One region of the Streptomyces sp. NPDC059398 genome, then DNA from elsewhere that is predicted to be linked to it. Evidence: riboswitches for the same ligand, from Rfam matches in the RefSeq annotation. Region 1 holds a riboswitch; the other holds the start of a gene.

What was found. A riboswitch is a leader RNA that binds a small molecule or an ion and turns the genes downstream of it on or off. The one in region 1 is predicted to bind cyclic di-AMP.
Region 2: linked by a shared signal. The riboswitch ahead of ACFXBC_RS10570 (M23 family metallopeptidase) and the one ahead of ACFXBC_RS16755 (M23 family metallopeptidase) in region 1 are both predicted to bind cyclic di-AMP.

Annotation. Positions count from the first base shown of each region.
Region 1 covers NZ_JBHYWP010000040.1:37,445-43,504, forward strand. The annotation lists gene ACFXBC_RS16750 (PP2C family protein-serine/threonine phosphatase) at 198-1,346, shown strand; cyclic di-AMP (ydaO/yuaA leader) riboswitch at 1,632-1,772, shown strand; gene ACFXBC_RS16755 (M23 family metallopeptidase) at 1,784-2,845, shown strand; gene ACFXBC_RS16760 (aldo/keto reductase) at 3,208-4,152, shown strand; gene ACFXBC_RS16765 (PrsW family intramembrane metalloprotease) at 4,238-5,668, opposite strand; gene trmB (tRNA (guanosine(46)-N7)-methyltransferase TrmB) at 5,742-6,060, opposite strand, start outside.
Region 2 covers NZ_JBHYWP010000021.1:14,990-21,049, forward strand. The annotation lists gene ACFXBC_RS10555 (GNAT family N-acetyltransferase) at 1-1,062, opposite strand, end outside; gene ACFXBC_RS10560 (HPr family phosphocarrier protein) at 1,189-1,470, shown strand; gene ACFXBC_RS10565 (GntR family transcriptional regulator) at 1,669-2,346, opposite strand; gene ACFXBC_RS10570 (M23 family metallopeptidase) at 2,656-3,459, opposite strand; cyclic di-AMP (ydaO/yuaA leader) riboswitch at 3,472-3,631, opposite strand; gene ACFXBC_RS10575 (M16 family metallopeptidase) at 3,945-5,312, opposite strand; gene ACFXBC_RS10580 (M16 family metallopeptidase) at 5,333-6,060, opposite strand, start outside.

The sequences.
Region 1 (6,060 bases):
GTGTGAAAATCTGTCTCCAGTGCAATAACACGCGCCGGACCGCCCCCGCCGCCCGCCCCCACCCGACGCCGCGTTTCCGGGGCCCGCTGTCCTTCCCCCACTTGGCCGAGGCCGAATCGCACACCGGCCCGGGTGCCGACAGCCTGGTAGGGCGCGGTACCGTCCGCCGCTTTACGGAACCGGGCAGGAGGGTACTGGTGGGGCAGCGAGACGATTCGGGCTGGGTGCGGGGGTTACTCCGTGTGCTCCCCGCCGTGCTGATCGTGGGCGGGGCGGTCTTCGACCAGCTGACCCCGCCCGCGTTCACCGCCGCCCCGTTCTTCGCCGCCGCCCCGGTGATCGCAGCCCCGCTCTTCTCGTTCCGGGCCACCCTGACCACCGGGATCGTCTCGGTCCTGGCCATCGCGGGACTCCGTGCCGCTGACGGCACATCCGGCAGGGGCTCGGCGATCACCGAACTGATCACCGTCTTCACGGTGTCCTGCGTCGCGCTGGCCATCAACCGCGTCATCCGGCGAAGCGGCGAGGAACTCGCATCGGCGCGGGTCGTCGCGGAGACCGCGCAGCGCGCCGTACTGCCGGTGCCGTCCGAGCGGATCGCCGAACTGCACATCGCGGCGCGGTACGAGGCCGCCCAGGCCGGCACCTTCATCGGCGGCGACCTCTTCGCCGTGCAGGACACCCCGTACGGGGTCCGGCTGGTCATAGGCGACGTGCGGGGCAAGGGGCTCGGCGCCGTCGAGGCCGTGGCCGTGGTGATCGGGGCCTTCCGGGAGGCCGCCGAACAGGAGGTGACGATCGAGGAGGTCGCCCAGCGGCTGGAGCGCGCGCTGACCCGGGAGGGGATCCGGCGCGAAGGGCTCGACGCCTTCGAGGGGTTCACCACGGCCGCGCTCGCCGAGATCCCGCGCGAGAACCAGGGCATGATCCGGCTGCTCAACCGGGGCCACCCCGAACCGCTGCTGCTGTACGCGGACGGGGACGTCCACGTCCTGGCCCCGACCGATCCCGCGCTGCCGCTGGGGCTGTCCGATCTGGCGGCCTGGCCGGACCGGGCGGACGAGACGCCGTTCCCGCCGGGGTCCACGCTGCTGCTCTACACCGACGGGCTGTCCGAGGCGAGGAACGCGCAGGGGGTCTTCTACGAACCGCAGGAGCGGTTGCGCGGCCGGATCTTCCCGGGGCCCGAGGAACTGCTGACGGCGGTGACCGACGACGTACGGCTGCACACGGGCGGGCACTCCACGGACGACATGGCGCTGCTCGCGGTGGGCCGTCCGCTGCGGGGGCAGCCGGCGCGGCGCAGGACGGTGGGGATCGTGCACCGCGAGCGTGAACGCGAATGACGTGATCCGCGAATGACGTGATCCGCGAAGGACGTGATTCGCGGAGGACACGATCCGTAGTCGAAGAGCACCACTCCGCATAACAGTTGACGCACGATCAGGATTTCGAGGTTTCCCGGCCACCGCTGAGGGATGATCAAGTCGCCCGAATCCGCCCGGTTATGTCCTGGTAAGTACGGGCCAAAGCCGTTAACGATCAGTCGGAACAGCTTGGAATCCGGCCCTCGCGTCTATTAACGTTCGATAACGCAGCGCGGTTGTCCCAGTCGTCGCAAGAGGCGGCACCGTGCGCACGCGCCGAATCCCGCAAGGGAACCGGGGAACCACCAATTGGGGTGAATCGGGCCTCTCCGCAAGGGCTGCCCGTAGGAGACCTTCCTGCTCCGAACCCGTCAGCTAACCCGGTAGGCGGTAAGGAAGGAAAGGAGTGCGCCTCCGTGGCGTCCAACAACCCTGCCCCCGAAACGCTTTACTTCCCGAACGACGATGCTCTCGGTTTCGGCGGTGCGGAAGGCGGCGCGCCGGACGAGTGGAATCCCACCGAGGACTCCCTCCGTACCGTCCGCGGCAAACACCGGGTCGCCAAGCAGCGCAACGGTCTCGCCCGCAGCTCCACGGTGCTCGGCGTCGGTGTGATCGCGGCCGTCGGCGCGGGCGGCATGGCCAGCGCGCAGAGCAAGCCGCCGCTCGCGATCTCGCTCCCCGACCTCCCGCAGTCCGTCAAGGACAAGCTGCCGGAGGCCGAATCGCTGCCCGGCGTGGGCTCACTGATCTCCGACATCGGCGACGTGCCGGACCACGGCGGTACGGAGACGGGCGCCGCCGACGCGGCCCTCACCACCGCCGCGGCCACCGGCAAGGGCAGCGCGGACGCGGGCGAGGCCCTCCGGGCACGAATCCTCCAGCAGGCCGAGCAGCAGCAGGGCGCGATCGACGACGAGGCCAAGGCGGCGGCCGAGAAGGCGGCCGCGGAGAAGGCGTCGGCGGAGGCCGCGAAGAAGCGGGACGAGGCGGCGGCCAAGGAGAAGGCGGCCAAGAAGAAGGCCGAGGCGGAGGCCGAGGCCAAGGCGGAGAAGGAGCGGCTCGCCAAGCTGGCGGCCGGCTACTCGCTCCCCGTCTCCTCGTACACCCTCACCTCGCGGTTCAACGACGGCGGTGCGATGTGGTCGTCGGGCCACCACACCGGTCTCGACTTCGCCGCGCCGACCGGCACCCCGATCAAGGCCGTGCACGGCGGCACGGTCAAGTCGGCGGGCTGGGCCGGGGCGTACGGCTACCGCACGGTCGTCGCGCTCGACGACGGTACGGAGCTGTGGTTCTGCCACCAGTCCTCGATCTCGGTCGGCGCCGGCCAGAAGGTCGCCACCGGCGAGGTCATCGGCCGGGTCGGCGCCACCGGCAATGTCACGGGCCCGCATGTGCACCTGGAGGTCCGGCCGGGTGGCGGCGACCCGGTCGACCCGATGACCTGGCTCCAGGGCAAGGGCCTCAACCCGTAAGGAACGCGGCCCGGCAGGGCCCGGCCCCCGCACGGAGCACTCGCACGCAGGGCCGCGCCTCGGCGCGGCGTCCGCAGACATGGCACCCGCGCGAACGCCCGTGGGCAACGCCCGTGGGCAACGTCCGTGGGCACGGCGCCCCGCACGAACGTCCGCAGGTATGGCGCCCCCTGCGCAACATCCATAGGACGGGCGCCCCGCGCGAACGCCCGGAGGCACGGCACCCCGCGCGCAACGCCGGTGGATACGGCGTCCCGCACCCCGGCAGCCCTGGCGGCATCCCCCCCGACGTCAGGGCTGCCGGTTCGTCCGTACGGGGGCGGGCCGGAATAGCGGGCGGCGACCGCAGGGTTGACCGGCGTATGACTTCTCTCCGCGCACTCGGCTCCTCCGGCCTCCAGGTCTTCCCGCTCTCCCTCGGCGGCAACGTCTTCGGCTGGGGCGCCGACGAAGAACAGTCCTTCGCCGTGCTCGACGCCTACACCGCGGCAGGCGGCAACTTCATCGACACAGCGGACACCTACTCGTCGTGGGTGCCCGGCAACAAGGGCGGCGAGTCCGAGGCCGTCATCGGCAACTGGCTGGCCGCACGCGGGAACCGCGAAGACGTGGTGGTCGCCACCAAGGTCGGCTCGCACCCCGAGTACCGGGGGCTCTCGGCCGCGAACATCAAGGCCGCGGCCGACGCGTCGCTGAGCAGGCTCCGGACCGACTACATCGACCTCTACTACACGCACCGCGACGACGAGTCCGTACCCGTCGATGAGATCATCACCGCCCTGGACGATCTGGTGAAGGCCGGCAAGGTCCGCGCCATCGCCGCGTCCAATCTGAGCCCCGAGCGGCTGGACGCCTCCGTGGCGTTCTCCGACGCCGAGGGGCTCGCCCGGTACTCCGCTCTGCAGCCGCACTACAACCTGGTCTCCCGCGACACCTACGAGGGCGCGCTCCAGGACGTGGCGGCCCGGCACGGTCTGGCGGCCGTCCCGTACTCCGCGCTGGCCTCCGGGTTCCTCACCGGCAAGTACCGGCCCGGCGCGGACGTCGACAGTGTCCGGGCCGGCAGCGCGGCGCAGCACCTGGACACCGAGCGGGGGCCGAAGGTCCTCGCCGCGCTCGACAAGATCGCGGCGGCGCACGAGGCGGAGGTCGCCACCGTCGCCCTGGCCTGGCTGGCGGCACAGCCGACCGTCGTCGCGCCGATCGCCTCGGCCCGTACGGTCGAGCAGCTGCCCGCGCTGACCGCCCTGGCCGAACTGAAGCTCACCGACGCCGAGGTGGCTGAGCTGACCGCAGCCGCCGCCTGAGAGTCCGAGAGAACGGGCCGGGCCCGGCCGGTATCCCGGGGGCGGCCGAGAGCCGGCCGGCTTTCCGGGGGCGTCCCGGGTCGGGTCAGTGCTGGTACGGGTTGTAGCCGCCGTAGTCCAGATGCGGTGGTGGCACCCGTACCCGCCCGGTCGCCTGTGCGGCGTGGAGCAGCGCGGGCCCGGCTATCTCCTTGCGCTGCCAGAGGTGGTGCAGCAGCTCCTGCTCGCGCGCCTCGAAGTCCGGGTCCACCACACCGCGGTGGGCCCGGTGCCGCAGAAAGGCGAGGGTGGTCGCGAAGGCCTCGTACTCGGAGACCGCGCGGGACGCGGCCCGGGCACGGGACTTGGCGTCGGCGTGCGCGGGCGGCCGGTGATAGGGGCTCTGGCCGTACGCCGCCGGGTGAGGGCCCAGATGGGGGCTGGTCGCGCCGAATCCTCCGCCGAACGTACGCGCGGCGAAGGCGCGGGCCAGGGCGCGCGCCCGCATCGACGAGAGCGCCAGCGGTTCCGCGGGGGCCAGCCAGCCCGCCGCCGCGTAGGCCGGCAGCTCGGCCGATATGGTGCGCAGCTCCCGCTGGCGGGTCCAGATCGTCAGCCAGGTGACCGTTCCGAAGGCCGGGACCATGAAGGCGCCGTAGACCAGGTAGAAGCCATAGGTGCCGAAGGCCGACGAGCTGTTCCACAGGGCGTGCATGCCCATGGCGCAGACCAGCCCGAGCAGTGGCGGTGCGGTCCGGCGCAGCCGCTGGTGCCCGGCGGCCGATGCCGCGACACCGAAGCCGATACCGGTCAGCACGGTGAACAGCGGGTGGGCGAAGGGCGAGAGGACCACCCGGGCGAAGAAGGTCGCCGCCGTCACGGCCGGGACACCCGAGAACCCCAGGGACTTGTCCTCGCCGAAGGCGCTGCCCAGATAGAGGATGTTCTCGGTGAAGGCGAAGCCGGTCGCGGTGAAGCCCGCGAAGACCACCCCGTCCACGATCCCGGTGAAGTGGCGTCTGCGGAAGAGGAAGATCAGCAGGATCGCCGCGGCCTTCGCGCTCTCCTCGATGACCGGCGCCACCACTCTCGCCCCGAGGGTGTCCGCGCTCGTCGGATCCGCTGTGGCGGTCGCTATCCAGTGCGTGGCGAAGGAGTTGGCGATGATCGCGACCAGGGCGGCGGCACAGGCGCCCCAGGCGAAGGCGAAGATCAGATTGCGCCAGGGGCCCGGATCCACCCGGTCGAGCCAGCGGAAGGCCGCCATGAGCAGCGGCACCGGAAGCACGGCGAGACCGATGCCGACCAGGAAGCCCTCGGTGCCGGTCTGTTCGCGGACCAGCGAGAGGATCAGCAGTCCGCAGATGGCGAGAACGATGATCACCGCGGCGGCGCGCAGCGCCTTGCTCCGCCAGAAGTCCCTGCGGGGTGCGTAGCGCCAGTGTGCACGCGGGGGGACGGCGTCGAAGCGCGGCTGCTCCTCGTACACCGGGACCACCGGATGGGCCGCCCCGGGCGGCACGCTCGATTCGTACACCCGATGGAGCCTAACGAGCGGCACCGACAATCGCGACGCCGTACCCGATTCCGGGGCCCGCCGGGCATCGCCGTTACGGACGCGGGGCCGGCCGGTCGTTGCGGCGGAACAGCAGATCGTGCACGGCGTGGCCCTTGTCGAGTCCCTGGCCCTCGAACCGGGTCAGCGGCCGGAACCCGGGCCGCGGTGCGTAACCCCCGTCCGCCGTGGTGTTGTCGAAGCAGGGGTGCTCGGTGAGCACCTCCAGCATCTGCTCGGCGTACGGGACCCAGTCGGTCGCGCAGTGCAGTACGGCGCCGGGCGCGAGTCGGCCCGCGGCCAGGTCGAGGAAGTCCGGCTGGATCAGCCGCCTCTTGTGGTGCCGGCTCTTGGGCCAGGGGTCGGGGAAGTAC
Region 2 (6,060 bases), on a different contig from region 1:
CTCGGGCGCGAGCGAGGCGTTCAGCCGGACGGCTTCGGCGGTGTTGATCAGGCCGAAGGCGTTCGGCCCGATGACACGCATACCGTACGAGCGGGCCCTGCGCAGCAGTTCGCGCTGGCGCAGCAGTCCTTCGGGCCCGCTCTCCGCGTAACCGGCGGAGATCACGACGAGCCCCTGCACCCCGTTCGCCCCGCAGTCGTCGACCACCCCGGGCACCTGCGCGGCGGGAACGGCCACGACCACCAGGTCGACCACTTCCCCGGCAGCGGTCACGGAGGACACCGAGCGGTGGGCGGGGGCGCCGTCCACCTCGGTGAGGCTCTCCGGGAAGGCCCGGTTCACCGCGTAGGTGCGCCCGGTGAAGCCGGAGCCGTGCAGATTGCGCAGGACCGCGCGCCCCACCCCGCCGGCCCCGCGCCCCACTCCGACGACGGCGACGGAACGGGGGGCCAGCAACCGCTGCACCGACCGCGCCTCCGCACGCTGTTCACGGGCGCGCTGCACCGCCAGGGACGCCTCGGTGGGCTCCAGGTCGAAGGTGAGATGGACCGAGCCGTCCTCGAAGCTGCGCTTCTGCTCGTACCCGGCGTCCGTGAAGACCTTGATCATTCTGGTGTTGGCCGGCAGGACCTCGGCGACGAAACGGCTGACCTCGCGCTCCCTGGCGACCGCCGCGATGTGTTCGAGCAGCGCGGATGCCACGCCGCGCCCCTGGTGGGCGTCCTGGACGAGGAAGGCGACCTCTGCCTCGTGCGCGGCGATCCTGTCGTAGCGGACGGTGGCGATGAACTCGCCGTTGACGGTCGCGGCGAGACCCACCCGGTCGACGTAGTCGTGATGGGTGAAGCGGTGGACGTCCTTGGCGGAGAGCCGGGGGTACGGTGCGAAGAACCGGTAGTACTTCGACTCGGGTGAGACCAGCTCGTAGAAGCTCACCAGCCGGTCGGCGTCCTCGGTGGTGATCGGCCGGATCCGCGCGGTGCCGCCGTCGCGCAGCACCACGTCCGCTTCCCAGTGGGCCGGGTACTCCTGGTGCGGGTTCTCCTCCAGCGGGGGCTGCATGCTGAAAGCGTACGGGTCGCGGTGGCACGGGGAGCGGTGCAGGCTGGTGATCCGGCAGAGCCGCACCACGGTACACCCGTGCAAGAATGGTCTAGACAACTGTCGCAGAACTCGAAGGGCAACACCATGGCTGAGCGTCGCGTCAAGGTCGGCTGGACCGAGGGACTGCACGCCCGACCGGCCTCCATCTTCGTCCGTGCCACCACGGCTTCGGGGGTGCCGGTGACGATCGCGAAGAACGGCAGCAACCCGGTGAACGCCGCATCGATGCTCGCCGTACTCGGCCTGGGCGTGGAGGGCGGCGAGGAGATCGTGCTCACCTCGGACGTGGAGGGCGCCGACGCCGCCCTGGACCGGCTGGCCAAGCTGGTCACCGACGGGCTCGACGAACTCCCCGAGACCGTCTGAGTATTCTGTCTTTCCGGGTGCCGGGCATGCGGCTGCGCAGCGAACGCACCGGAACATCCGAAAAGCAGAACATAAAAAGACTGCACAGAAAAAGACAGCACGAAAGAGGAGATGGATTACCGGATTCCTCTCGGACGGGCGCGAAAGAGCAGCGGCCGGCAAGCCGAAATTATCTGCTCCCTGTATACGGCAGCACTGTTAATCGGTGATGCCGACAGTGTTTACGGCATGTTTCGGATCCTTCCCGCGCCCCGGTTTCCGCAGCCGGTGCGCCGCCCTGGCGTGCTCCGCGTGCAGAGCGGTGAGCGCACGGGCCCGCTCCGCGTCGCCGCGCGCCACCGCGTCCACGATCGAGCCGTGCTCGGCCCAGGACACGACCGGAAGGACCGGCTGCTCGACGGCGTACATCCAGCCGATCTTCTGCCGCAGCTGGCCCAGCAGCGTGGTCAGCGCCGAGCTGCCCGATGCCTGCGCGAGCGTCTCGTGGAACCAGCCGCCGAGAGACCGCAGGTCCTCGCCCTGCCCCCGCCCGGCCCGCTCCTGCCCCAGCCTCACCAGGCCGCGCAGCACTTTCAGATGGGCTTCGGTCCGCCGCTGCGCGGCGCGCGCCGCGCCCATCGGCTCCAGCAGCATCCGCATCTCCAGCAGGTCGGCCGCCTCACGCTCGGTCGGTTCGGCGACACAGGCGCCCGCATGGCGGCGGGTGACCACGAACCCCTCGGACTCCAGGGTCCGCAGAGCCTCGCGGACCGGGACCCGCGAGACGCCGTAACGGCGCGCGAGCACCTCCTCGGTCAGCCGGCCGCCGCGCTCGTACACCCCCGAGATGATGTCGTCACGGATTGCCGTGCATACCGAATGCGCGGGAATACGCATGCCCCAACCTCCGCATCGACGTCCGCCTATCGCGGCCTGTCCACAGCTGTGCGGTGACTCTATGGCAGGGCGGGTCAATTCCCGAAGGCCCCCGGTAAATCATGGATATCTTTTGGCCAGGCAGAAACCGGCCGTGCGAACACCGGGCGCTGGAAATGCCTCGTGCGCGGATCCGGAACGCGAGTGGCCCCGGCGCGCGGCGGACGCGCCGGGGCGGCGGAAGAGGACCGGCCGGGGACCGGCCGGGGGCACACGTGGCTCGCCCGGGCCTGCCGGGGTCGGACGTGGACCGCCCGGGGCCCTGCCGGGTCAGACGTGGACGCCGTGCGAGCGCAGATAAGCGACGGGGTCGATGTCCGAGCCGTAGTCGGGACCCGTGCGGGCCTCGAAGTGGAGGTGCGGGCCCGTGACGTTGCCGGTGGCGCCGGAGAGCCCGATCCGCCGGCCCGGAGTGACGGACTGGCCGACCGAGACGCCGATGGACGAGAGATGGCCGTACTGCGTGTACGTGCCGTCATGCATCCGGATGACGATGTTGTTGCCGTACGCACCGCCCCAGCCGGCCTCCACGACCGTGCCGGCGCCGACGGCGTGGACCGGGGTGCCACTCGCGGCATGGAAGTCGATACCGGTGTGGCTGCCGGAGGACCAGAGGCTGCCACCGGTCTTGTAGCCGGTGGAGACGTACGAGTCGGCGACCGGGACCACATAGGCGTTGAGGCGTTCACGGGCCTGGGCGCGGGCCGCGCGCTGTTCGGCAGCCCTGGCGGCGTGTTCCCGCTCGGCCTTCGCCTTCGCTGCCGCCCTGGCCCTGGCCTTCGCCACGGCCTCGGCGTGGTCGGCCTCGTGCTGCTGTGCGGTGGCCTGGGCGGCTATCCGGTCGGCGACCGTGTCCCCCACGAGGATGGTCCGGTCGAGACGGGCTTCCTGCGCGGTGGAGACCTGCGCGCCGTCGGCCACCGCCGGGGAGGCGAGGGCGCCGATGACACCGGCTGTTGCGAGGGTGGCGGCTCCGGCGATGCCGACGGCCCTGCGGTTCGGACGGCTCGGGTGGTCCGTGCGGGCCGGGCGGTTGGGGGCACGGTGCTTGCCGGTGGGACGGCTGAACGCCATGGAGGGGCTGGTCCTTTCCTTCCCTGTCGCCTACCGGGTTAGCTGACGGGTTCGGAGCAGGAAGGTCCCCTACGGGCCCGCCCCTGCGGAGCGGCCCCGATTCACCCCAGGGACTGAGTGGGTCCCCGGCTCCCCCGGCTCGCGCCTGACGGGGACTCGGCGATCGCTGTCCGGCGCCGCGGTCGCGGCTTATGTCCGACGGACAGCGAGTGTGACGCTAAGCCGTCGGTCCCGGCCGCACCAAACGGACAGCGGATTCTGTCGCACATCCCACATCCCACATCCGACGTCCAGCAGCCCATCCCCGACAGCCGGTACCCAGCGGCCCATGTCCAGCTGCCCGCAGCCGGTACCGGGCCTGGCCGCGCGGCCTCGGGACAGCCCGGGCAACGGACCCCGCCGCGAACGGACGGGGTCCCGGCGGACTCACCGCCCGCCGGGACCCCGCAGCATGGGCCGCCCTGTGGCAGGGGCGGCCGGCGCGCTCAGCCGCTGACCACGGTCACTTCCCCGATGCCCAGCGCCCTGACCGGCTCCACGATCTGCGCGGCGTCCCCGACCAGCACCGTCACCAGCCGGTCGTCGGGGAAGGCGGAGACCACGGCGGCGGTCGCCTCGACCGTGCCGGTCGCGGCGAGACGGGCGTACAGCTGGGCCTGGAAGTCGTCCGGCAGATGCTGCTCGACCTGGTCGGCGAGGGTGGCCGCGACCGCGGCGGCCGTCTCGTACTTCAGCGGGGCGACCCCCACCAGGTTCTGTACGGCGACATCCCGCTCGGCGTCGGTCAGCCCGCCCGCGGCCAGCGTCCTCAGGACCTTCCAGAGGTCGTCGAGCGCGGGCCCGGTCGACTCGGTGTCCACCGAACCGCTGATGGCGAGCATGGCGGCGCCCGTCCCGTCGGCGGCCGAGCGGATCACCTGGCTGAAGGCCCGCACTCCGTAGGTGTAACCCTTCTCCTCACGCAGGACTCGGTCCAGACGGGAGGTGAGCGTGCCGCCCAGGCAGTAGGTGCCGAGGACCTGGGCGGGCCAGACACGGTCGTGCCGGTCCGCGCCGATCCGGCCGATCAGCAGCTGGGTCTGGACCGCACCCGGGCGGTCCACGACGACCACCCGGCCGGTGTCGTCCGCGGTGATCGGGGGGACCGGGCGGGGCGTGCCCGCGTTGCCCTTCCACTCGCCGAGGGTCTCGGCGAGCACCGCGTCCAGGTCGGTCCCCGCCAGGTCGCCGACGACGACCGCGGTGGCCGTGGACGGGCGGACGTACGCGTCGTAGAAGGCGCGGACACCGGCCGCGTCGATACGCCCCACGGTCTCCTCGGTGCCCTGGCGCGGACGCGACATACGGGCGGTGGCCGGGAACAGCTCCTTGGAGAGCTGCTTGGCAGCGCGGCGGGCCGGGTTGGCCAGCTCGTGCGGGATCTCGTCAAGCCGGTTGCCCACGATCCGCTCGACCTCGCTCGGGGCGAAGGCAGGCGCCCGCAGCGCGTCGGCGAGCAGGCCGAGCGCCTTGGGCAGCCGGGAGACCGGGACTTCGAGGGAGACCCGGACACCGGGGTGGTCGGCGTGCGCGTCGAGGGTGGCGCCGCAGCGCTCCAGCTCGGCGGCGAACTCCTCCGCGCTGTGCTTGTCGGTGCCCTCGGAGAAGGCCCTCGCCATGATCGTGGCAATGCCGTCGAGCCCCTCGGGCTCGGCGTCCAGCGGGGCGTCGAGGCTGATCTCGACAGCGACGACCTGCTGTCCCGGGCGGTCGCAGCGCAGCACCGTCAGCCCGTTGGGCAGGGTGGAGCGCTCGGGGGCCGGGAAGGCCCAGGGCCTGGGGGCACCCGCCTGGGGCTGCGGGTGGAAGGTCATGGTCACGGCCGCGGGGTCGGTCACTGGTCCGCCTCTGTGCTGTTGCTGTCGGTGGCTGCGGTGGCCGGGTCGGATTCGGCGTCCGCACGGGTCTCTTCGGGCTCATCGGCGGTGACGGGCTCGTACACCAGGACAGCCCTGTTGTCGGGGCGCAGCCGGGCCTTGGCGACCGCCTGCACCTCGTCGGCCGTGATGTCCAGCACCCGGCCCACCGCGGTCAGCGCCAGCTGCGGGTCGCCGAACAGCACGGCGTACCTGCACAGTTCGTCGGCGCGGCCGGCGACCGTACCGAGCCGGTCGAGCCACTCGCGCTCCAGCTGGGCCTGCGCGCGCTCCATCTCCTCGGCCGTGGGGCCCTCGGCCGCGAAGCGGGCCAGTTCCTCGTCGACGGCCGCCTCGATCTGCGGGACCTCGACACCGCCGGACGTCTTGACGTCCAGCCAGCCGAGCGAGGGGGCGCCGGAGAGCCGCAGCAGACCGAAGCCGGCCGCGACCGCCGTACGGTCCCGGCGCACCAGCCTGTTGTGGAGCAGTGACGACTCGCCGCCGCCCAGGATCGTCAGCGCGATGTCCGCGGCGTCGCACGCGCGGGTGCCGTCCTCGGGGAGCCGGTAGGCGGCCATCAGGGCGCGCGACGGCACCTCCTCGTACAGCTCCTCGCGCACCTCGCCACCGAGGGTGTCGGGCAGTGAGCCGTCCCGCGGCGGCTGCTTGCCGTCGTGGGAGGGGATGGTGCCGAAGTACTTCT